Regions from separate parts of the Streptomyces sp. NPDC046349 genome, predicted to be linked through region 1. Evidence: riboswitches for the same ligand, from Rfam matches in the RefSeq annotation. Region 1 holds a riboswitch; each other region holds the start of a gene.

Region 1 (5,468 bases):
GCCCAGGAGAGGTAGGCCGCGTGGTCGGCGCCGCGCAGCGGGAGGGTCTCCCGCAGTGCGGGCTCGTCCACCTGGATGACGGAGGTCCCCGCCGCCTCCAGGTCGTTCACCTCGTCGCGCAGGGCCAGTGCGACCTGCCGGGCGGTGTCCGCGAGCGGCTGGTCGTCGCGGACGAAGGACCAGGCGAGCATGGTGACCGGCCCGGTGAGCATGCCCTTGACCGGCTTCGTCGTCTGCGTCTGCGCGTACGCGGTCCAGCGGACGGTCATCGGTTCGGGGCGGGAGACGTCGCCGGCGAGGACGGGCGGGCGGACGTAGCGGGTGCCGTAGGACTGGACCCAGCCGTGCTGCGTGGCGAGGTAGCCGGTGAGCTGCTCGGCGAAGTACTGGACCATGTCGTTGCGTTCGGGCTCGCCGTGCACCAGCACGTCGATGCCCGCCTTCTCCTGGAAGGCCAGCACCTTCCGGATCTCCGCCCTGATGCGGTCCTCGTAGCCGGCGGTGTCGGTGCGGCCGGCCCGCAGGTCGGCGCGGGCCGTGCGCAGTTCGGCCGTCTGCGGGAACGATCCGATGGTCGTCGTGGGCAGCAGCGGCAGGTCGAGGCGGGCACGCTGGGCGGTCGCCCGCTCCTCGTAGGGCCGGCAGCGGCGGCCGTCGGCGTCGGTGACGGCCGCGGTCCGGGCGCGGACGGCGGGGTCGCGGGTGACGCAGGAGTCGGCACGGGAGGCCAGGTCGGCCCGGTTGGCGGCGAGTTCGGCCGCGATGGCGTCCGTGCCGCGGGCGAGGCCGCGGGCGAGCGTGGCGATCTCGGCGGTCTTCTGGCGGGCGAAGGCGAGCCATCGCCGGACCTGCGGGTCGATGTCCCGCTCGGCGGAGGCGTCCAGCGGCACGTGGAGCAGCGAGCAGGAGGCGGCCACGTCGACACTGTCGGCAAGGCCGAGGAGGGTGCCGAGCGTGGCGAGGGACTTCTCGAGGTCGTTGATCCAGATGTTGCGCCCGTTGACGACGCCGGCGACCAGGCGCCTGCCGGGCAGGCCGCCGACGGCGGCGAGGTCGTCGAGGTTCGCGGCGGCCGCGCCGGTGAAGTCCAGGGCGAGCCCGTCCACGGGGGCCTTGGCCAGCACGGCCAGGGCTTCGCCGAGCCGGTCGAAGTACGAGGCCACGAGCAGCTTCGGCCGGTCGGCCGCGGCGCCGAGCTCGCGGTACGCGCGGGCGGCGGCGCTCAGCTCGGCCGGGGTGCGGTCCTGCACCAGGGCGGGCTCGTCCAGCTGCACCCACTCGGCCCCGGCCGCACGCAGGTCGGCGAGGACGCGTGCGTACACCGGGAGCAGCCGGTCGAGGAGGGCGAGGGGGTCGAAGCCGGCCGCCACGCCGGGGGCGGGCTTGGCCAACAGCAGGTACGTCACCGGTCCGAGCAGCACCGGGCGGGCGGTGTGGCCGAGCAGGCGGGCCTCCTCGAACTGGGCGACCGGCTGGGAGGAGTCGGCGACGAAGACGGTGTCCGGGCCCAGTTCCGGCACCAGGTAGTGGTAGTTGGTGTCGAACCACTTGGTCATCTCGAGGGGGGCCACCTCCTGGGTGCCGCGCGCCATGGCGAAGTAGCCGTCCAGGGCGTCCGCGTCGACGGCGGCGCGGTGGCGTGCGGGGACGGCGCCGACCATGACGCTGGTGTCCAGCACGTGGTCGTAGTACGAGAAGTCGCCGGTGGGCACCTCGGTGATGCCGGCGTCGGCCAGCTGCTGCCAGGTGGTCCGGCGCAGGTCGTGGGCCGTCTCCCGGAGGGCGTCGGCGCCGACCCGGCCCTTCCAGTAGCCCTCGACGGCCTTCTTCAGTTCCCGGTTCTGCCCCTGACGGGGGTAGCCGTACACGGTGGCCGCACCGGCCCGTACGGCGGTGGCGGGAGTCTTGCTGGTCACGGAACTCTCCTTCGCGAGCTGTCTCCTGTGGACCCGGTGAGGGTCGGGAGCGCGAAGGGATGACGCATCGGACGGACCTCGACCGGTTGCGGGAGTGCGTACCTGTGCGTACGCGCCCGCGGTAGCCCGCCTGATCTGTCGCCGACCCGCCCACGAGGTCACCGGGATTTCCGCGCACGACGGGTCGCACGCGGGCAACGGGCAGGTCTTCGGACTCGCGGGCACGCCTGCCGGTCTCCCGGCGGGCACCTACTGGCCGTCGCTTCCCAGGACCTCGTCGCGGTCCCAGTGCGTATGACGGCGGTCGTTCCCGCTCACCGCTGCGGGGCAGTCCCGGATTCCCACCGGGTTCCCTCTTACGACGCGTCCCGCCTGGCGGACGGGGCGAACCAGCTGCCCGGCCAGAGTAGATGCCCTTCGCCGGCAACGGGCGGAGTTGTCCGACATCCGGATGGCGGCGTGCAACACCCGGGAGCGCTTGCCGGTCGGAGCGCTGCCCTTCCCCCTCGTACGCGGATCATCGGGTACTCGCCCGTCCACGGGCGCGTTGGGGACCCCACAGCAGGTGGTGTGGCGGATCGCCGACTGCCAAGTCGGCAAGCCGGCGGACCTGGACGGCTTTCGGCGACGACGGTCCCGTGAGCTGATCCGGGCCGTATGGAAAAGGGGCGCCGTCCCGTGGATTTCCACGGGACGGCGCCCTCCTGCGTCTCCGGGCGGGCCGGGCGTCAGTAGCGGTCCAGCACCGTGGTGAGGACCCGGTAGAGGACCGATTCCGGGTCCGCCACCGCCTCCACCGACCGCCAGGCCACGAAGCCGTCCGGGCGGACCAGGACCGCTCCTCCCGGGGTGGTGCCGTGTGCCTCGGCCCAGTCGCCGCCGTCCTCCGGGATCAGGTCGGCCTCCGGGCCGGTGCCGATCGCGTAGGCGTCCAGGCGGACGTTCATCCGCTTGGCGACCGATCCCGCCGCACCGCTCCACGGCGTGCCCTCGGAGCTGAGCAGGACGAACGACCGCTCGTAGAGGTCGACGGTGGACCTGCGCCGCCCCGCCACCGGGTCGCGCAGCCACAGGTGAGGGGCGCGCGAGCCCGGGTCTCCGCACAGCCGCATCCGCTCGGGCACGACCGGCAGGTCCGGGTCGGCTCCCACCACCGCGCCCTGGGCGTACCGGTACCCCATGGCCACGGCGAGGACCCCGTTCTGCCGGCCGCCGGCGCGCGCCGGCGCCTCGGGGACGGACTCGGGCTCCGGTTCGTAACCCGGGTGGCTGTGCTCGGCCGAACGGGCCGAGGCCCGCTCGCTCGTCGCCCGCGCCACCGGGAGCCGCTCGGCCTCGTACGTCTCCAGCAGCCCGGGACCTGCGGCGCCGTCCAGCACCGCGGCGATCTTCCAGGCGAGGTTGTGCGCGTCCTGGATGCCCGTGTTGGAGCCGAAGGCTCCGGTGGGCGACATCTCGTGGGCGGAGTCGCCGGCGAGGAAGACCCGGCCGGCCGCGTACCGCTGGGCGACGCGCTCGGCTGCGTGCCACGGCGCCTTCCCGGTGATCTCGACGTCCAGGTCGGGCGCGCCGACGGCCCGCCGGATGTGCTCGACGCAGCGTTCGTCGGTGAAGTCCTCGAGGGTCTCGCCCCGGTCGGGGTGCCACGGGGCGTGGAAGACCCACCGCTCGCGGTTGTCGACGGGCAGCAGGGCCCCGTCGGCGTCGGGCTTGGTCAGGTAGCACACGATGAAACGCCGCTCGCCGATCACGTCCGCGAGCATGTGGGACCGGAAGGTGATGCTCACGTTGTGGAACAGGTCCCCGGGACCGCTCTGGCCGATACGGAGCTGTTCGCGCACGGGGCTGCGCGGCCCGTCGGCGGCGACGAGGTAGTCGGCGCGCACCGTGCTGTGCTCCCCGGTCTCGCGGTTCACGACGATCGCGGTGACCCCGCTCCCGTCCTGCTCGAAGGAGAGCAGTTCGGTGGAGAACCGCAGGTCCGCCCCGAGCGTGGGGGTCACGGACATGAGGACCGGCTCGATGTCGTTCTGGCTGCACAGGCACCAGGTCGAGGGGCTGAACCGCGCCAGCGCGCCACCCGGGTCGATCTGTTCGAAGAGCCACTCCTGGTCGTCACCGGTCAGCGAGCCGCCCTGGAGGATGCCGTGGTTGTCCGCCAGGACCGAGGCGGCCTCGCGGATCCGGTCCTCGACCTCGGCGACCCGGAACAGCTCCATCGTGCGTACGTTGATACCGCGTCCACGCGGGTGCAGCGAGGTTCCCGCGTGCTTCTCGACCAGCATGTGCGTGATGCCATGACGGCCGAGGAACAGCGAGGTGCACAGGCCCACCAGCGAGCCGCCCACGATGAGGACCGGGACGCGGTGGTCGACGTTTTCCTTCATGGATCTTCCATGCCCTGTACGGGGCGGGTTCCCTCGCTCGTTCACCCGCTTGGTTCTCTCCTCTCGCGCCGACGGGGCTACCGGACCACGATCGGTTCGGGTGGCGCCGCCCCGTGGCGACCGTGTGGTCTCGAAGGAGTGTGAACGATGACAACCTTGTCGGAACGGATATCCCAGTCCGCCTTCGACGACTCGCGACTTCGGGTCGTGCTGCTGCTGGATCTGTACGACGGTGCGCAGAACCAGTTCCTGGAGGTCTACGAGGACCTCCACAAGCAGGTCTCCTCCGTTCCCGGGCACATCCGGGACGAGCTGTGCCAGTCGATCGAGAATCCGTCGCAATGGCTGATCACCAGTGAATGGGAGAGCGCACCGCGGTTCTTGGCCTGGGTCAACAGCGAGGAGCACGTCGCGTCGGTCCAGCCGTTGCACGGCTGCGTACGGGACACCCGCTCGCTGAGGTTCAGCGTGCTGCGGGAGACCGGCCAGGACCACGGCCCCGCCGTCGCGGGATTCTCCTCCGGCGCGTCCGCCGGCCCCGGCTTCGCTTCCCCTTCCGCGGAAGCCCCGGACCGGTCCAGGGGCCGGGGCCGCCTCCAGGTCGCCCCGCGGCGCGGCGACGGCGTCGTCCGCCACGCCCTGACCTTCACCGTCAAGCCGGGCAGCGAGGCCGTCGTGGCGGAGCTGCTGAGCGGGTACGCGTCCCCGCAGGCGCAGGTCGACGAGCACACCCGGCTGCGCCGCACTTCGCTCTTCATGCACGGCAACCGGGTCGTGCGGGCCGTCGAGGTCGAGGGCGACCTGCTCGCGGCGCTGCGACACGTGGCCCTGCAGCCCGAGGTCAGGGCGCTGGAGGAGGCCATCAACCCGTACCTGGAGCAGGACCGCGATCTCAGCGACCCCGGCTCGGCCCGGACCTTCTTCACCCGTGCGGCGCTCCCCGCGGTGCACCACGTGGCGGCCGGCGGCGGCGAGAGCCGGGAACTCGGACGGCACGCGCTGTTCTACCCCGCCAAGAAGGGCTGCGGGATGGAGCTGGCCCGGCTGCTCGCCGCACAGGACGAGGCGGCCGTGGACGACGCGGCGAGTCCCATCGAGGCGAGCACCGTCTTCCAGCGCGACGACATCGTCGTGCGGCTCCTCGACCTGCGCGGGCCGCACGACG
Region 2 (5,468 bases), on a different contig from region 1:
TCCTCCACCGTCCACGTGTTCTTGATCGCGTCCCGGTAGCGCTCGTAGAAGTCCGGGTAGCGCATCGGGCGGAGCGTGAGCTCGAAGCCCGGGTCCAGGAGGTTCTTGTTGTCGGTGGAGCTCATTACTGGCATGCCTCGCAGGACTCGGGGTTCTCAAGGGAGCAGGCCAGGGCATCGGCGTCGACGGCCTGCGGGAGCGCCGCCGGAGCGGCGGTGGCGGCCTGCGCGGCGCGGGCGATCTTCGTCGCCGGACGCGAACGCAGGTAGTACGTGGTCTTCAGCCCCTGCTTCCAGGCGTACGCGTACATCGAGCTGAGCTTGCCGATGGTGGGCGTCTCCAGGAACAGGTTCAGCGACTGCGACTGGTCCAGGAACGGCGTACGCGCCGCCGCCATGTCGATCAGGCCGCGCTGCGGGATCTCCCACGCCGTGCGGTACAGCTCGCGGACCTCGGCCGGGATCCAGCCGAAGCCCTGGACCGAGCCGGAGGAGTCGCGCAGTGCCTCGCGGGTCTGGGCGTCCCACACGCCGAGCTGCTTGAGCTCCTCCACCAGGTAGCCGTTCACCTGGAGGAACTCGCCCGACAGGGTCTCGCGCTTGAACAGGTTGGAGACCTGCGGCTCGATGCACTCGTACACGCCGGCGATGGAGGCGATGGTGGCCGTCGGAGCGATCGCCAGGAGCAGGGAGTTGCGCATGCCGCTCTCGGCGACGCGGGCGCGCAGCGCGTCCCAGCGCTCCGGCCAGTTCAGCTCGACGTCGTAGTGGTCCGGGTGCAGGACGCCGCGCGCGGTGCGGGTCTGCTCCCAGGCCGGCAGCGGGCCGCTGCGCTCGGCGAGGTCGCAGGAGGCCTCGTACGCGGCCAGCATGATGCGCTCGGAGAGCTTGGTGGACAGGGCCTTCGCCTCGGGGGAGTCGAAGGGCAGCTTCAGCTTGAAGAAGACGTCCTGGAGGCCCATCGCGCCCAGGCCCACCGGACGCCAGCGGGCGTTGGACCGGCCGGCCTGCTCGGTCGGGTAGAAGTTGATGTCCACGACGCGGTCGAGGAAGGTCACCGCGGTGCGGACGGTCTCGTCGAGGCGCTCCCAGTCGATCTCGCCGTTCACGACGAAGGCGCCGAGGTTGACCGATCCGAGGTTGCAGACGGCCGTCTCGCCGTCGTTGGTGACCTCGATGATCTCGGTGCACAGGTTCGAGGAGTGGACGACGGTCCCCGGCTCGGCGGTCTGGTTCGCCGTGCGGTTGGAGGCGTCCTTGAAGGTCATCCAGCCCTGGCCGGTCTGCGCGAGGGTGCGCATCATCCGACCGTACAGGTCGCGGGCGGGCATCGTCTTGCGGGCCAGGCCGTCGGCCTCCGCCTTGCGGTACGCGGCGTCGAACTCGTCGCCCCACAGGTCGACCAGCTCGGGCACGTCCGCCGGGGAGAACAGCGACCACTCGGCGTCGGCGTTCACGCGGCGCATGAACTCGTCCGGCACCCAGTGGGCGAGGTTCAGGTTGTGGGTGCGGCGCTGGTCCTCACCGGTGTTGTCGCGCAGCTCCAGGAACTCCTCGATGTCCGCGTGCCAGGTCTCCAGGTAGACCGCGGCGGCGCCCTTGCGGCGGCCGCCCTGGTTCACGGCGGCGACGGAGGCGTCGAGCGTCTTGAGGAACGGCACGATGCCGTTGGAGTGGCCGTTGGTGCCGCGGATCAGCGAACCGCGGGCGCGGATGCGGGAGTACGACAGGCCGATGCCGCCCGCGTGCTTCGACAGGCGTGCGACCTGGTGGTAGCGGTCGTAGATCGAGTCGAGCTCGTCCAGCGGCGAGTCCAGCAGGTAGCAGGAGGACATCTGCGGATGCCGGGTGCCGGAGTTGAAGAGCGTGGGGGAGGAGGGCAGGTAGTCGAGGCGGCTCATCAGCCGGTACAGCGAGGCCACTTCCTCGACGGCCTGGACGCTCTCGTCCGCGGCCAGGCCGCAGGCCACGCGCAGCATGAAGTACTGCGGGGTCTCGATCACCTGACGGGTGATCGGGTGGCGCAGCAGGTAGCGGCTGTGCAGGGTGCGCAGGCCGAAGAAGCCGAACCGGTCGTCGGCGCCCTCGGCGAGGGTGTGCTCGACCAGCGCGTCCAGGCGGCTCGCGTGCGTGCGCACGAACTCGGCGGTGCGGTCGGCGATCAGGCCCTCGCGGTGGCCGACCTCGACGGAGGCGGAGAACGAGGTGGAGCCCTGGCTCGCGGCCTCGTCGCGCACGGCCAGCGTCAGCAGACGGGCGGCGAGCTTCGAGTACGCGGGGTCCTCGGAGATCAGCCCGGCCGCGGACTCGGTGGCCAGACCGCGCAGTTCGGCCTCGTCGGCGGCGGAGCTGCGGCCGCGGAGCGCGGCGGCGGCGACGCGGCCGGGGTCGGTGTCGGGGAGGTCCGCCGTCAGTTCGGTGAGGGTACGCAGCAGCGTGGCCCCCGGGCCCTCGGTGTTGTCGCCAGAAACGGACTCGGCGCGCGGTGCGGAAGGCGCGATGGTCACGGCGGGAGCTCTCCCTCGCTCGGCCCGGTCATCGGCGGTCGGGCGCGGGCGCATGCGGGCGTGGCAGGAGGGCACACCGCATGGCGTCCACCGGCCCAACCGCGAGGCCCGGACGTGTCGGCACCCGGTTCGGTCGATCCGGGCGCGCTGCCGGCAGGTCATCGGACTTGGTGTCCGGATGCCGGACACTTCATACCGTTGCGGGACAGTTCCGGATTCCCACCGGATTCCCCTGCGGCGACAGCAGGCATGAGCATACATGTGGGGGCGCCCTTGTGCGGCAACCCCCACATGTAGTGTCGGCGTGGCTACAGCTTGAGTCGATACGTGAGGAGTGTCAGGCCCTCGATGGGCCCCCAATCCCGCTCCGGAGTGCGTACGAAGCCCAGCCGGGCGTAGATCCGGTGGGCCCCGGCCATGCTGCGCTGGGTGGAGAGGACGACCCCCGTGACGCCCTCGACGGCCCGCGCCCGGTCCACGCACGCCCGCACCAGGGCCTCGCCGACGCCCCGGCCGCGGGCCGCGTGGGCAACCGCCAGCATCCGGAACTCGGCCTCGTCCGGGCCGGCGACGTCGGCGAGCGGGCTGCCGGGTGCGGCGAAGGTCACCCCGCCGAGCAGCCGCCCGTCGCGCTCGGCGACGAGCACCTCGGCCAGCGCGGCCCGGCCGGCCACGTCGCGCAGCACGTTCAGGTAGGCGTCGTCCTCGTTGAAGTCCAGGTGCCCGTCGGCGAGGTAGGCCTGCGCCGTGATCTCGCCCAGCTGCGCGTAGTCGGCGGGCACCGCCGTTCTGATCACCATGTCCATGCGGTCGAGTGTGCAGGACGTCTGTCGGCGCCCGGCGCTGTCGTCGGAGGCGACACCGTCGGGGACCACGTGCGAGGTCTCCGTCCACAGCCAGCCCCACGGCGGGCGGTACGAGAGCGTTCACCTCGTGCCGTGTGGAACGGACATCGCGCTGCCCGGCCCCGTCGGCGTCACCCTTCAGACCGAGGTCCTCAAGGACTGGGTGCGCTGAGCAACGCGCAAGGGCCCCGCCGACGGCGGGGCCCTTCGCATGGTTCAGCAGCAGCGGAAGCCCTCGCGGGGGTCCGCCTCGCGGGCGTCCGTGCGGGCGCGTTCGAAGGCGCGGCGGGTGAGGACCTCCGCGTCCGGGTCGTGCGAGCGCGCGTGGGCCACGTACCGGTCGTAGGCGGCCTCCCCGGAGAACTCCCGTACGTAGAACCGGGCCCTGGCCAGCACGCTCCGTACGGTGTTCACCCCACCGGCTCCTTGACCTGCCCGCCGCCGGAATCGCGGCCGGCCGCGGCGGCGAGCTGGGCCCGCTCCTCGGCGGTCGCGATCAGGCCCGCCGGGGCGACGATCTTCGACTCGGTCCACGGGACCTCGGAGAGCTTCGCCGACCCCGGGTCGCGGACGGCCTTGACGCAGGTGCGCAGCGCGTCCGCGAGGACCACGACGATCAGCACCGCGAAGAGGGCGCACAGCACGCCGTCGACCGTGGCGTTGGTGACGATCGTGTGCATGTCGTCCATGTTCTTCGCGGGGGCCAGTACCTTGTCGGCGTCGATGCCCGCCTGGTACTTGTCGCGCTGTGCGAAGAAGCCGACCTTCACGTCCTCGGAGAAGACCTTCTGGTAGCTGGCGGTGAGGGTCACCGTGGCGTCCCAGACCAGCGGGACACCCGTCACCCAGGCCCACTTGAGCCGGCCGGACTTCACGAGCAGCGTGGTGCAGACCGCCAGGGCGACCGCGGCCAGCAGCTGGTTGGCGATGCCGAAGAGCGGGAAGAGCTGGTTGATGCCGCCCAGCGGGTCCTTGATGCCGACCCACAGGAAGTAGCCCCACGCGCCGACCACGATCGCGCTCGCGAACCACACGCCGGGCTTCCAGCTGACGTCCTTGAAGGACTTGTGGACGTTGCCGAGGGTGTCCTGGAGCATGAACCGGCCCACGCGGGTGCCCGCGTCGAGCGTCGTCAGGATGAAGAGCGCCTCGAACATGATCGCGAAGTGGTACCAGAATGCCTTCATCCCGGTGCCGCCGATGACGGAGGAGAAGATCTCCGACATTCCGAGTGCGAAGGTCGGCGCGCCGCCCGTACGTGACAGCAGGCTGGCTTCCTCGACGTCCTTGGCGGCCTGCGTGAGCGCCTCGGGGGAGATGGCGAAGCCGAAGTTCGTCACCGCCTGCGAGGCGGACTCGACCGTGGTGCCGATGATCCCGGGAGGGGAGTTCACCGCGAAGAAGAGGCCGGGCTCGATGATGCAGGCCGCGATGATCGCCATGACGGCGACGAACGACTCGGTCAGCATGGCGCCGTAGCCGATCATGCGGACCTGGGTCTCCTTCTGGATCATCTTCGGGGTGGTGCCCGAGGAGACCAGGGCGTGGAAGCCCGAGAGTGCGCCGCACGCGATGGTGATGAAGACGAACGGGAACATCGACCCGGCGAAGACCGGGCCGTCGCCGCGGGCCGCGAAGTCGGTGATCGAGGGCATCTTCAGCGTCGGCATCGCGATGACCACGCCGATCGCGAGGAGCGCGATGGTGCCGACCTTCATGAAGGTGGAGAGGTAGTCGCGGGGCGCGAGCAGCATCCACACCGGCAGGACCGACGCCAGGAAGCCGTACACCACCATCCAGATGACGAGCGTCTCCTTCTCCAGGGTGAAGGTCCCGGCGAAGGAGGACTCGGCGACCCAGCCGCCCGCGACGATGGCGAGCAGCAGCAGGGCGACACCGATGAGGGAGACCTCGGTGACCCGGCCCGGCCGCAGGACGCGCAGGTAGAAGCCCATGAAGACGGCGATCGGGATGGTCATGCCGATGGAGAAGACGCCCCAGGGCGAGTGCGCCAGGGCGTTGACGATGACCAGGGCCAGCACCGCCAGCAGGATGATCATGATGGCGAACACGGCGACCAGGGCGGCGGCTCCGCCCACAGGGCCGATCTCGTCCCG
Region 3 (5,468 bases), on a different contig from region 1:
GTGGTAGATCGCGATCGGGTTCTCGCCGAAGCCGCGCGGCGGCTGGATGAGGATCAGGAGGTTCCCGCGGCGCAGGGCGGCCAGGACGATGTCGCCCTCGGGGTTCGCCGAGCGGTCCACGAACATGCTGCCCGGGGCCTCGCCCCAGTGCTCCTCCACGCTGCCCCGCAGCTCGGCGGGGAGCTCGGCGAACCAGCGCTTGTAGTCGGCGGCGGGGATGCGGACCGGGTTGCGGGCCAGCTGCTCCTCGGTCAGCCAGTCCTGGTCGTGGCCGCCGGCCTCGATCAGGGCACGGATCAGCTCGTCGCCGTCGCCCGAGACCAGACCGGGGATCTCGGTGACCGGGCCGAAGTCGTAGCCCTCGGCGATGAGGGTGCGCAGCAGCTCCACCGCGCTGGCCGGGGTGTCCAGGCCGACCGCGTTGCCGATGCGGGAGTGCTTGGTCGGGTACGCGGAGAGGACCAGGGCGATCTTCTTGTCGCGGCGCTCGATGTGGCGCAGCCGGGCGTGGCGCACGGCGATCCCGGCGACCCGGGCGGCCCGCTCGGGGTCTGCCACGTACGCGGGCAGGCCGTCCTCGTCGAACTCCTTGAAGGAGAACGGGACGGTGATCAGACGCCCGTCGAACTCGGGCACGGCCACCTGCGTCGCCGCGTCGAGCGGGGAGAGGCCCTCGTCGTTCTCCTCCCAGGCGGCTCGGGAGCCCGTCAGGCACAGGGCCTGCAGGATCGGCACGCCGAGACCGGCGAGCGCGCCCGCGTCCCAGGACTCGTCGTCGCCGCCCGCCGAGGCGGTGGCGGGCTTGGTGCCGCCGGCCGCGAGGACGGTGGTGACGACCGCGTCCGCGGAGCCCAGGGCCGCGACGAGCTCCGGCTCCGGGCTGCGCAGGGAGGAGACGTAGAGCGGGACCGGCCGGGCGCCGTGGGCCTCGACGGCCTCGCAGAGCGCGTGCACGAAACCGGTGTTGCCGCTCATCTGGTGGGCGCGGTAGTAGAGCACGGCGACCTCGGGGCCGTCCGTCCGCTGTGCGGTGCGCTCCAGCGGGCCCCAGGTGGGGGCGGCGGCGGGCGGCTCGAAGCCGTGGCCGGTGAGCAGGACGGTGTCGGAGAGGAACCGGGCCAGCTGCTCGAGGTTGGCGGGGCCGCCGTGCGCGAGGTAGGCGTGCGCCTCTGCCGCGATGCCGATCGGAACCGTCGAGGCCTCCATCAGCTGGGCGTCCGGCGCCTGTTCGCCGGTGAGGACCACGACCGGGCGGGTCTGGCCGGGGGCCAGCAGCAGGTCCAGGCCGTCCTGCCAGGCCCGCAGGCCGCCGAGGAGGCGTACGACGACCAGGTCGGCACCCTCGAGGAGGCCGGGGAGGTCGTCGAGGGGAAGGCGGGAGGGGTTCGCGAACCGGTACGGGACGGGGGCGTCCGCCGTGTTCGCTGCGCGAGCGCTGAGCAGATCGGTGTCGGACGTCGACAGCAGCAGGATCATGCGGCGGCAGGCCTTCCTCGGGGTTTCCGCGCCCCGGGCAGTGAGGACAGCGGGAGTTCCTGACTCACCCGGCCCAGTGGCGCTGCCGGGTTCACAGTGGCGGGACCGCGCCGGATTCGCACCGGGCTTCCTCCCATGTCGCCGTCCTCGGCGACGGCGGACCGTATGGGCCGCCGGAGGGTCATCCTAGGTGGCGTTCGTGGTGGTCGGGAGTGGGGGTGGCTCCGCCGGTGGGGCGGGGTGCGGTGGGCGGGTGCGGTGGACGGGTGCGGCGCCGTCGCGGGGGCTCTGCCCCCGGACCCCCGCGCCTGAGACGCCGGCGGGGCTGGAAGGTGCCGGCGGGACCGGAAGGGGGCGGGGCGGCGGGAAGGTGCCATCGGGACCGGCAGGGCCGGCGGGCTTCACAGGGGGCTGAGGGGGCGACGGGGCCGGAGGGGCCGAAGTGGCCGGCGGGCGGGTCCGGGCGGTGGGGGGTGGACCGAGCGGCGGGGCGGGGGGATGGGGTTGAGAGCGGGCGGCGCGTGACGGAGGGTGGCGGCGGACACAGTTCCGGTGAGGGGAAACGTGGGTATGCTCGCCGCCATGCCCCAGCCGCCCTCCGCCGTATCGCGGGACGAACCCGTCATACGGGACCGTGGTGACGCCTGCCCCGGCGCGCTCAGGCTCCACCCGGCGGACGACGGGCACCTCGCGCGCGTCCGGATCCCCGGCGGGGCGCTGACCGCCCACCAGGCCTCGCTCCTCGCGTCGGCCGCCGACCGGTTCGGCGACGGGCACCTCGAACTCACCTCCCGCGGCAACGTGCAGTTGCGAGGCCTCTCCGACGGCTGCGGCGCCGGCCTCGCCGCGCTGCTGGACGCCGCCGGTCTGCTGCCCGCGCCCGGGCACGAACGCGTACGCAACATCGTGGCCACCCCGGCATCGCAGGACGTCCTGCCCCAGGTGCGCGAGCTCGACCGGCTGCTGTGCGCGAACGCCCGCGTCACCGCACTGTCCGGCCGGTTCCTGTTCGCCGTCGACGACGGGCGCGGGGACGTGGCCGCCCTGGAACCCGACATCACCGTGCTCGGGCGGCCCGGCGACCGGGCACTGGTACGCCTCGGGGCGGCCGCCGGCGCCGTGGCCGTCGCCGCGCGGGACGCCCCGCGGGCCGCGCTGCTCGCCGCCGAGTACTTCCTCGACGCCGCGGACGCGGCCGGTACCCGAGCCTGGCGCGTGGCCGAGCTGCCTCCCGGACACACCCTGGAGGAGCGGGAGTTCGCCGTCCGCCTGGCCGCCGCGGGCATCGACACGGCCCGCGCCCCCGAGGTGGACTGGCCGTACACCGCCCCGCCGCCGCCCGGCCCGCACGATCCCCTCTGCGTCCTGCCCCCGTTCGGCCGGCTGAGCAGCGACCAGTGGAGGGTCCTGGTACGGGCAGCGGAGAGCGGCGACGGCATGCGGATCACCCCGTGGCGCACCGTCGTCCTCCCGGGCGCCCCGGACCCGGCCCCCCTGGCGGCCGCGGGACTCGTCGTCTCCGCGGACAGCCCCTGGCGGTCCGTCACCGCCTGTACCGGGCGCCCCGGTTGCGCGAAGTCCCTCGCGGACGTACGCGCCGACGCGCGCGCCCTCGTGGAACGGGCGCGGGGGCCGCTGCCCGTGCACTGGTCCGGCTGCGAGCGCCGGTGCGGCCACCCGCGGGGAACGCAGTGGGTGGACGCCCTCGCCACCCAGGACGGATACCGGCTCTCCGTGGGCGGACGCAGCCTGCCGCACCGGCCGGACCTGGCGGCCGCCCTCACGGCCGCACGCGAGACCACCTCATCACCCCAGAGTCCGAAGACGCAGTGAAGAAATGAGCGAGTACACCGTGTTTGAGTACGAGAAGGACGGCGCCGCGATCTACCGCCAGTCCTTTGCCACGATCCGCGCCGAGGCGGATCTCTCCGGGCTGCCCGCCTCGGTCGCCCAGGTCGCGGTGCGCATGATTCACGCCTGCGGGATGACCGACCTCCCGCAGGACCTGGGGTACACCCCCGAGGTGGTGCTGCGCGCCCGCGCCGCGCTGGAGGCGGGCGCACCCATCCTGTGCGACGTCCAGATGGTCGCCAGCGGTGTCACCCGCAAGCGGCTGCCCGCCGACAACGACGTGATCTGCACGCTCTCCGACCCGGCGGTCCCGGAGCTCGCCGCGAGGATGGGCACCACGCGCAGCGCCGCCGCCCTCGAAGTGTGGCGCGATCGGGGCCTGTTGGAGGGCTCGGTGGTCGCTGTCGGCAACGCGCCGACCGCGCTGTTCCGGCTGCTGGAGATGATCGAGGAGGGTGCGCCGCGCCCGGCCGCCGTCATCGGCGTGCCCGTCGGCTTCATCGGCGCCGCCGAGTCCAAGGACGCCCTCGCCGCCCACCCGTCCGGCCTCGACCACCTCGTCGTGCGCGGCCGCCGGGGCGGCAGCGCCATCGCCGCGGCCGCCCTCAACGCCATTGCGAGCGTGGCCGAATGAGCGACGCCCAGCCCAAGGGCCGCCTCTACGGGGTCGGGCTCGGCCCCGGCGACCCGAATCTGATGACCCTGCGGGCCGTCGAGGTGATCGGCGAGGCGGACGTCGTGGCCTACCACAGCGCCCGCCACGGCCGGTCCATCGCCCGCTCGATCGCCGCGAAGCACCTGCGTGACACCCACATCGAGGAGCCGCTGGTCTACCCGGTCACCACCGAGACCACCGACCACCCCGGTGGCTACCAGGGCGCGATGGAGGAGTTCTACGAGGCCGCCGCCGCCCGGCTGGCAGCCCACCTGGACGCCGGCCGCACCGTCGCCGTGCTCGCGGAGGGCGACCCGCTCTTCTACAGCTCGTACATGCACATGCACAAGCGGCTCGCCGACCGGTACGACACCGAGGTCGTTCCCGGTGTCACCTCGGTCAGCGCCGCCGCCGCCCGGCTCGGCACCCCGCTCGTGGAGGGCGAGGAGGTCCTGACCATCCTCCCCGGCACACTGCCCGAGGAGGAGCTGACCGCCCGTCTGGCCGCCACCGACTCGGCGGTCGTGATGAAGCTCGGCCGGACCTTCCCCGCCGTGCGCGGCGCGATGGAGAACAGCGGCCGGCTCGCCGAGGCCCGCTACGTCGAACGCGCCACCATGGAGGGCGAGCGCACCGGCGTCCTCGCCGACACCGACGCCGCCAGCGTGCCGTACTTCGCCGTCGCCGTGGTGCCCAGCCGGATCGGCAACCCGGGCAGCGTGCCGTCCGGCCCCGGGGAGGTCGTCGTCGTCGGCACCGGCCCGGCCGGACCGCTGTGGCTCACCCCGCAGACCCGGCGTGCCCTCGCGGACGCCGAGGTGCTGGTCGGGTACACGACGTACCTGGACCGGGTGCCCGTCAAGCCGGGCCAGGTCCGGCACGGTTCCGACAACAAGGTGGAGTCGGAGCGCGCCGAGTTCGCCCTCGACCTGGCCCGCCGCGGCAAGCGGGTGGCCGTGGTCTCCGGCGGCGACCCGGGCGTCTTCGCCATGGCGACGGCAGTCCTGGAGGTCGCCGGGCAGCCGGAGTACAAGGACGTGCCCGTACGGGTCCTGCCGGGCGTGACCGCAGCCAACGCGGCGGCCGCCGCGGCCGGCGCCCCCCTCGGCCACGACTACGCGACGATCTCGCTGTCCGACCGGCTCAAGCCGTGGGAGGTCATCGCGGAGCGGCTGCGCGCCGCCGCCGCGGCCGACCTGGTGCTCGCCCTCTACAACCCCGGCTCGCGCAGCCGGACCTGGCAGGTGGCCCAGGCCCGCGCACTGCTGCTGGAACTGCGCTCGCCGCAGACCCCGGTGGTCGTCGCCCGGGACGTGGGCGGCCCCGAGCAGTCGGTGCGGATCGTCACGCTCGCCGAACTGCAGCCGTCCGAGGTCGACATGCGCACGATCCTGCTGATCGGCTCCTCGCAGACGCAGGTCACCGAGCGGTCCGACGGGTCGCGGATCACGTGGACGCCGCGCCGCTACCCGTGACCGGGCAGCCC
Region 4 (5,468 bases), on a different contig from region 1:
CCGGCACCTCCCGCGGCGGCTTCCTTCCGGCCCTGGCCTGACCTGCGGGCGTCGCCCCGTTAGTGTGTGCGGGTGACGCTCAACGACGATCGACGGTTCCCCGCCGCACTCGCCGCCGCGCTGGCGGTCCCCTTCGGCCACGCGGACGGAGACGGGGTCGACTTCGACCCCTTCGAAGCCTTCCTGTCCGCCGAGGACACCGACGACTGGTTCAGGGCGTGGACGGGGAACAACGACGTGGACGGCGGCGCCTTCCGTGTCTTCGGCCAGGACGGATCCGGCGGATACGCGGCGTTCTGGATGGTCCGCCCGGGCCGGCCGCTCGCCGAACAGCCTGTGGTCTTCCTCGGGTCCGAGGGGGAGACGGGCGTCGTCGCGCGCGACCTGGACGACTTCCTGTGGCTGCTGGCCGACGGGTGCGGCCCGTACGAGGCTGCCGCGCCCTACGGGGCCGACCGGACCTCGCGCCCGGACGAGGCCCTGACGGCCGTCGCCGACCGGTTCGCCCCGGGCGCGCGGCGTACGGCCGGTGCCGTGGTCGAGCTGGCGGCCGAGGAGTTCCCCGGCTTCGACGACATGATCATGGAGCTCTGTCGCTGATCCCGTCCGGCGACGCGACGGGAATTCACTGGATCGCAGGGCCCGGCCGTGCCATGGTTGGTCTCGCCGAAGGGGTGTAGCTCAGCTGGTCAGAGCAACGGTCTCCAAAACCGTAGGCCGCAGGTTCGAATCCTGCCGCCCCTGCCATGAGGGAAGGGAGCCGAGCGGCTCTCGTCCTCGCCGAAGTATGAGCCCCGTCGATGGTTCGACGGGGCTCGGCCGCGTTAAAGGCCGGCCGGGCGGCCGTCGTCTCGCGAGGTCGGCACCCCGCCAGGGTCGGAACCGCGGGAAAGGCCTACGGGCAGGACTCTTCCGTCTTGACGACCTGGAACGACACCGGCTGCCCCGTCAGAGCCGTCCCCGGCTTCGGATCCTGGGAGCACACCTTCCAGTTCGACTCCTGCAGCACCATGCGGCTCTGGACGGCGTCCTTCACGGTGATGCTCGCGTGGGACGGCAGCGCCCCGCGGACGGCCTTCATGCCCTGCCCGGCGAAGTCCGGCATCGTGCTGCCCGCAGGCTTCGGGGGCGGTGCGTCGGCGGCCGGGCAGGACTCCTCCAGCTTCACGGCCCCGAAGTCCACGGTCGTACCCGTGTCGACGTCCGCGCCGGCAGCCGGAGTCTGGGAACAGACCTTCCAGTTCCGGTCGAGAGCCTGGAGCCGGTCGCGGCCCAGCGCGTCGTGGGACTTGAGGAGGGCGAACCCCGCGGCCTGCGCTTCGTCCTGGGCGCTCTGGAGTCCCTTGCCGACCATGTCCGGGAGGGTGGCGGTCTTCGCGGAGGTCGGGGCACTGGAGGCCGGAGCGGGGGCGGAGTTCGCGGCGGGCGCGCTGGGCGCAGCGGGGGGCTTGCCGGTGTCGGTGGTCTGCGGATTGCATGCGGTGAGGGCGAGAAGTGCGGCGGCAGTGGCGGCGAGAGCGGCGGTGCGGTGTGTGCGCATCACGCCATCGTGTCCGGTGTGTGGGCGGCGTGAGGTCTGTTGACGTACCCGTGACACAGCGCGAGCCCGCGTGACCGCGGGACTCTCAGGGCCCGGCACCCCGGTCCACGTGCGCGTTCTGGCAGACTGGGGGCGCACGACCAGGCGGTGCAGGACAGGAAACCGGTGCGATTCCGGTGCGGTCCCGCCACTGTGACCGGTCCTCCCCGCGCGGGACACCGGGAGTCAGACACTGACGCACCGCCTCTGCTCCTTCACGACGACCAGGGGACGCGGATCCCCCGGAGAGGCCACGCCATGTCGCGTTCCCGCGCCGCCCTGCGCGCGCTCACCCCTGTCACGCTTCTGATATCCCTGACCGCCTGCGCCGGCTCACCCGGCGGCGGGCAGGACCGTGCTGCGGAGGACGCCGCCGCGCCGGGCTTCCCGTACACCCTCACCAACTGCGGTGTGAGCAACACCTATCAGGCCCCGCCCCGGCGGGCGGTCACCATGAACCAGCACGCCACCGAGCTCATGCTCGCCCTCGGCCTGGGCGACCGGATCGCCGGCACCGCCTACCTCGACGACGCCGTACTGCCCGCCTACAAGCCCGCCTACGACAAGATCAAGGTGCTGGCCGAGGAGTACCCCTCCAAGGAGATCCTGCTCGGCGCCGATCCGGACTTCGTCTACGGCGGTTACGCCAGCGCCTTCGACAGGACGCAGGGCCGCGACCGCGAGGGACTCGCCGAGTCCGGCATCGACTCCCGCCTCAACGTGGAGTACTGCACCGAGGGGCCCGTCGGCCTCGACCAGCTCAAAACCGAGATCACCGAGGTCGCGCGGACCTTCGGAGTACCCGACCGCGGTGCGAAGCTCATCGAGGACGAGCAGCGCCGCATCGACGCCGTGACCGCCCGCGTCAAGGACCTCCCCCGGCCGACCGTCTTCGCCTACGACTCCGGCGAGGGCACCGCCTCCACCTCCGGAGGCAACGGCGTGGGCAACGAGATCATCTCCCTCGCAGGCGGCTCCAACGTCTTTGCCGACCTCAAGGACACCTTCGGCGACGTCGCCTGGGAGAAGGTCATCGAGCGCAAGCCCGAGGTCGTCCTCATCTACGACTACGGCGGTACCACCGTCGAGGCCAAGAAGCAGCGCCTGCTGAACGACCCGGCACTGGCGGACGTGCCCGCCGTGAAGAACCGGCGGTTCGTCGTGCTGCCGCTCTCCTCGGCCGTCCTCGGCGTCCGCGTGGCGGACGCGGTGGAATCGCTGGGGAGCCAGCTCCACCCGAACCCCGCGTGAGGCTCCGCACCGGCGCGGTCCTCGCCGTCCTCGCCGCCGCGCTCGCCGTCTCGGCGATCGCGGGCCTGGCGCTGGGGCCCGTACGGATCGCCCCCGGCCGCGTGCTCGACATCGTCATCGGCGGCCTGTCGGGGAACCGGCCCACCGGGGCCTTCGCCTCCATCGTGTGGGACGTGCGGATGCCGCGGATCCTCCTCGGCGCCGTCGTCGGAGCGGGGCTCGCCGTGGCGGGCACCGTGCTCCAGGCCCTCGTACGCAACCAGCTCGCCGACCCGTTCCTCCTCGGCGCCTCCTCCGGGGCCTCCGCCGGAGCCGTCCTCGTGATCGTCTTCGGCACGACCGCGGCCGGTTTCGGCATGGGTGTGCCGCTGGCCGCCTTCGCGGGCTCCATGGCCGCGCTCGTCGCCGTCTACGCGATGGCCCGGCGCGGCGGCACCATGACCACCGGCCGGCTGATCCTGGCCGGCGTGGCCGTCCAGTACATCCTGTCCGCTCTCACCAGCCTCGTCCTCGTCCTCGCCGCGCACCCCGACCAGATCCGCTCCGTGCTGTTCTGGACCCTCGGCGGGCTCGGCGGGGCGCGCTGGGACGAACTGGCCCTGCCCACCACCGCGCTCCTCGTCGGCGGCGCGCTCCTCCTCGCCCTCGCCCGGCCGCTCGACCTGCTCCTCACCGGGGAGGAGGGCGCGCACACCCTGGGCCTGGACACCGGACGCTTCCGCGCCGCCGTGTTCGTCCTGACCTCCCTCGTCATCGGCGTGCTCGTCGCGTGCAGCGGCGCCATCGGCTTCGTCGGGCTGATGGTCCCGCACGCCGCCCGGATGGTCGTGGGCGCCGGACACCGGGCACTGCTGCCCGTCGCCGCGCTGGGCGGGGCGGTGTTCCTGATCCTGGCCGACCTGATCGCCCGTACGGCCGCAGCCCCCGAGGAGATACCGGTGGGTGTCGTCACCGCGCTCGTGGGCGGGCCGTTCTTCCTCTGGATGCTGCGCCGCTCCAGCCGTACCGAAGGGGTGACCGGATGACGGACCCGACCGGACCGGCCCGGCCGGTGCAACTGGCCCTCGAGGCCGTCCGCTACGAAACGGACGGGCACACCCTGCTCCACGGGATCGACCTCACCGCGCGGGCCGGCGAGACGGTGGGGGTCGTCGGCCCCAACGGCAGCGGCAAGACCACCCTGCTGCGCTGCGTCCACGGAGCCCTGCGGGCGACCGGCGGCAGAGTGCTGCTCGACGGCGCGGACGCGGGCGCGCTCACCGTCAAGGAACGGGCGCGCCGCGTGGCGGTGGTGCCGCAGGACGCGAGCGGCACCCTCGGCCTGACCGTCCGCGAGGTCGTCGCCATGGGCCGCAGCCCGCACAAGCGCTTCTGGGAACAGGACGGCCCGGACGACGTACGGCGCGTCGCCGACGCCCTGGAGACCGTGGGAGCGGCCGGCTTCGCCGCCCGCCGTTTCGACGAGCTGTCCGGGGGCGAACGGCAGCGCGTCCTGGTGGCCCGCGCCCTCGTCCAGGACCCGGGACTGCTCGCCCTCGACGAGCCTACCAATCACCTGGACATCCGCTACCAGCTGGAGGTCCTCGGCCTGGTCCGGGCCCTGCCCGCCACCGGTCTGCTCGTTCTGCACGACCTGAACCTCGCGGCCGCCTTCTGCGACCGCCTGTACGTCCTGGCGGGCGGCCGGGTCGCGGCCTCGGGGACGCCGGCCCAGGTGCTCACGGAGGACCTGCTGGCCGAGGTGTACGGCGTGCGGGCCCGTGTCGGGGTGCACCCCGACACGGGCTCGCCCAACGTCGTCTACCTGCCCGTGGCGGCGGGCTCCTGGTAGCCGTACGGGCGCGTGATGATCTCCATCCCGTGCCCGGTCGGGTCCGTGAAGTACACGCCGCGGCCCCCGTCGTTGTGGTTGATCTCGCCCGGGAGCCTGCCGTGCGGGTCGGCGAAGTACGCAATCCCGCCCGAGCGGATCTTCTCGAACGCCGCGTCGAACTCCTCCTCGGAGACCAGGAAGGCGTAGTGCTGCGGCGTGATGGCCCCGGCCGGGACGGCAGCGAAGTCCAAGGTGACTCCGTTGGCGGTGTCGACGGGGATGAACGGCCCCCACTCGGGCCCGACTTCGAGACCGAGGACGTAGGCCAGGAACTCGGCGGACTCCCGGTTGTCACGGGAGTGGACGATTGTGTGGTTCAGCTGTACGGACATGGGTGAATGCCTCCGGAAGGCACATCACGGGCACCTCCATGCCTCACCCGGTCGGTGACCGACACGCGATGCCGTGATCACGATCCTACGCGAGAGCCCCTGGATCGCGCCGGGCCGAAGCCGAGCCGTTCGTGCCGCCACAGGGTCATCAACCCCCGTACACCGCCTTGACGTTGTCCCGCGCCGGACGCGACCGGCCGGCCGGACCCGCCGCGAACACCCGCAGGAGGTTCTCCGTCACGCGTGTCGTCAGCGCCCCGGACCGCGCGTCCAGGCCGTGGTTGCGCCCGCTGCGGCCGTCTCCCGTCGCGTCCAGGGCCTCCACCCACCGCATCGTGCCCGTCGCGAAGACCCCCGCACCGCTGGGCACCGTGTGGTACGCAGTGTCCTGGTGGCTGGGGCGGCCGTCGCAGACCACGGGGGAGTGGGCCAG

Evidence for each region. Region 1 has a riboswitch for cobalamin ahead of metE (5-methyltetrahydropteroyltriglutamate--homocysteine S-methyltransferase). Riboswitches for the same ligand answer to the same signal wherever they lie in the genome.
Region 2: linked by a shared signal. The riboswitch ahead of ACZ6JS_RS01315 (ribonucleoside-diphosphate reductase subunit alpha) and the one ahead of metE (5-methyltetrahydropteroyltriglutamate--homocysteine S-methyltransferase) in region 1 are both predicted to bind cobalamin.
Region 3: linked by a shared signal. The riboswitch ahead of cobN (cobaltochelatase subunit CobN) and the one ahead of metE (5-methyltetrahydropteroyltriglutamate--homocysteine S-methyltransferase) in region 1 are both predicted to bind cobalamin.
Region 4: linked by a shared signal. The riboswitch ahead of ACZ6JS_RS21525 (ABC transporter substrate-binding protein) and the one ahead of metE (5-methyltetrahydropteroyltriglutamate--homocysteine S-methyltransferase) in region 1 are both predicted to bind cobalamin.

What each region holds. Positions count from the first base shown of each region.
Region 1 is NZ_JBVJFK010000017.1:161,811-167,278, reverse strand. It holds gene metE (5-methyltetrahydropteroyltriglutamate--homocysteine S-methyltransferase) at 1-1,916, opposite strand, end outside; cobalamin riboswitch at 2,100-2,325, opposite strand; gene ACZ6JS_RS32805 (FAD-dependent oxidoreductase) at 2,645-4,303, opposite strand; gene ACZ6JS_RS32800 (SchA/CurD-like domain-containing protein) at 4,451-5,468, shown strand, end outside.
Region 2 is NZ_JBVJFK010000001.1:271,481-276,948, forward strand. It holds gene ACZ6JS_RS01310 (ribonucleotide-diphosphate reductase subunit beta) at 1-125, opposite strand, end outside; gene ACZ6JS_RS01315 (ribonucleoside-diphosphate reductase subunit alpha) at 125-2,506, opposite strand; cobalamin riboswitch at 2,642-2,763, opposite strand; gene ACZ6JS_RS01320 (GNAT family N-acetyltransferase) at 2,815-3,312, opposite strand; gene ACZ6JS_RS01325 (hypothetical protein) at 3,311-3,523, shown strand; gene ACZ6JS_RS01330 (CstA-like transporter-associated (seleno)protein) at 3,568-3,765, opposite strand; gene ACZ6JS_RS01335 (carbon starvation CstA family protein) at 3,762-5,468, opposite strand, start outside.
Region 3 is NZ_JBVJFK010000007.1:50,628-56,095, forward strand. It holds gene cobN (cobaltochelatase subunit CobN) at 1-1,476, opposite strand, end outside; cobalamin riboswitch at 1,517-1,644, opposite strand; gene ACZ6JS_RS17670 (cobalamin biosynthesis protein CobG) at 2,059-3,309, shown strand; gene ACZ6JS_RS17675 (precorrin-8X methylmutase) at 3,314-3,961, shown strand; gene ACZ6JS_RS17680 (precorrin-2 C(20)-methyltransferase) at 3,958-5,457, shown strand.
Region 4 is NZ_JBVJFK010000009.1:26,298-31,765, reverse strand. It holds gene ACZ6JS_RS21545 (hypothetical protein) at 1-41, shown strand, start outside; gene ACZ6JS_RS21540 (SMI1/KNR4 family protein) at 73-600, shown strand; tRNA gene ACZ6JS_RS21535 (tRNA-Trp) at 671-747, shown strand; gene ACZ6JS_RS21530 (PASTA domain-containing protein) at 896-1,540, opposite strand; cobalamin riboswitch at 1,656-1,795, shown strand; gene ACZ6JS_RS21525 (ABC transporter substrate-binding protein) at 1,838-2,830, shown strand; gene ACZ6JS_RS21520 (FecCD family ABC transporter permease) at 2,827-3,855, shown strand; gene ACZ6JS_RS21515 (ABC transporter ATP-binding protein) at 3,852-4,661, shown strand; gene ACZ6JS_RS21510 (VOC family protein) at 4,631-5,035, opposite strand; gene ACZ6JS_RS21505 (N,N-dimethylformamidase beta subunit family domain-containing protein) at 5,184-5,468, opposite strand, start outside.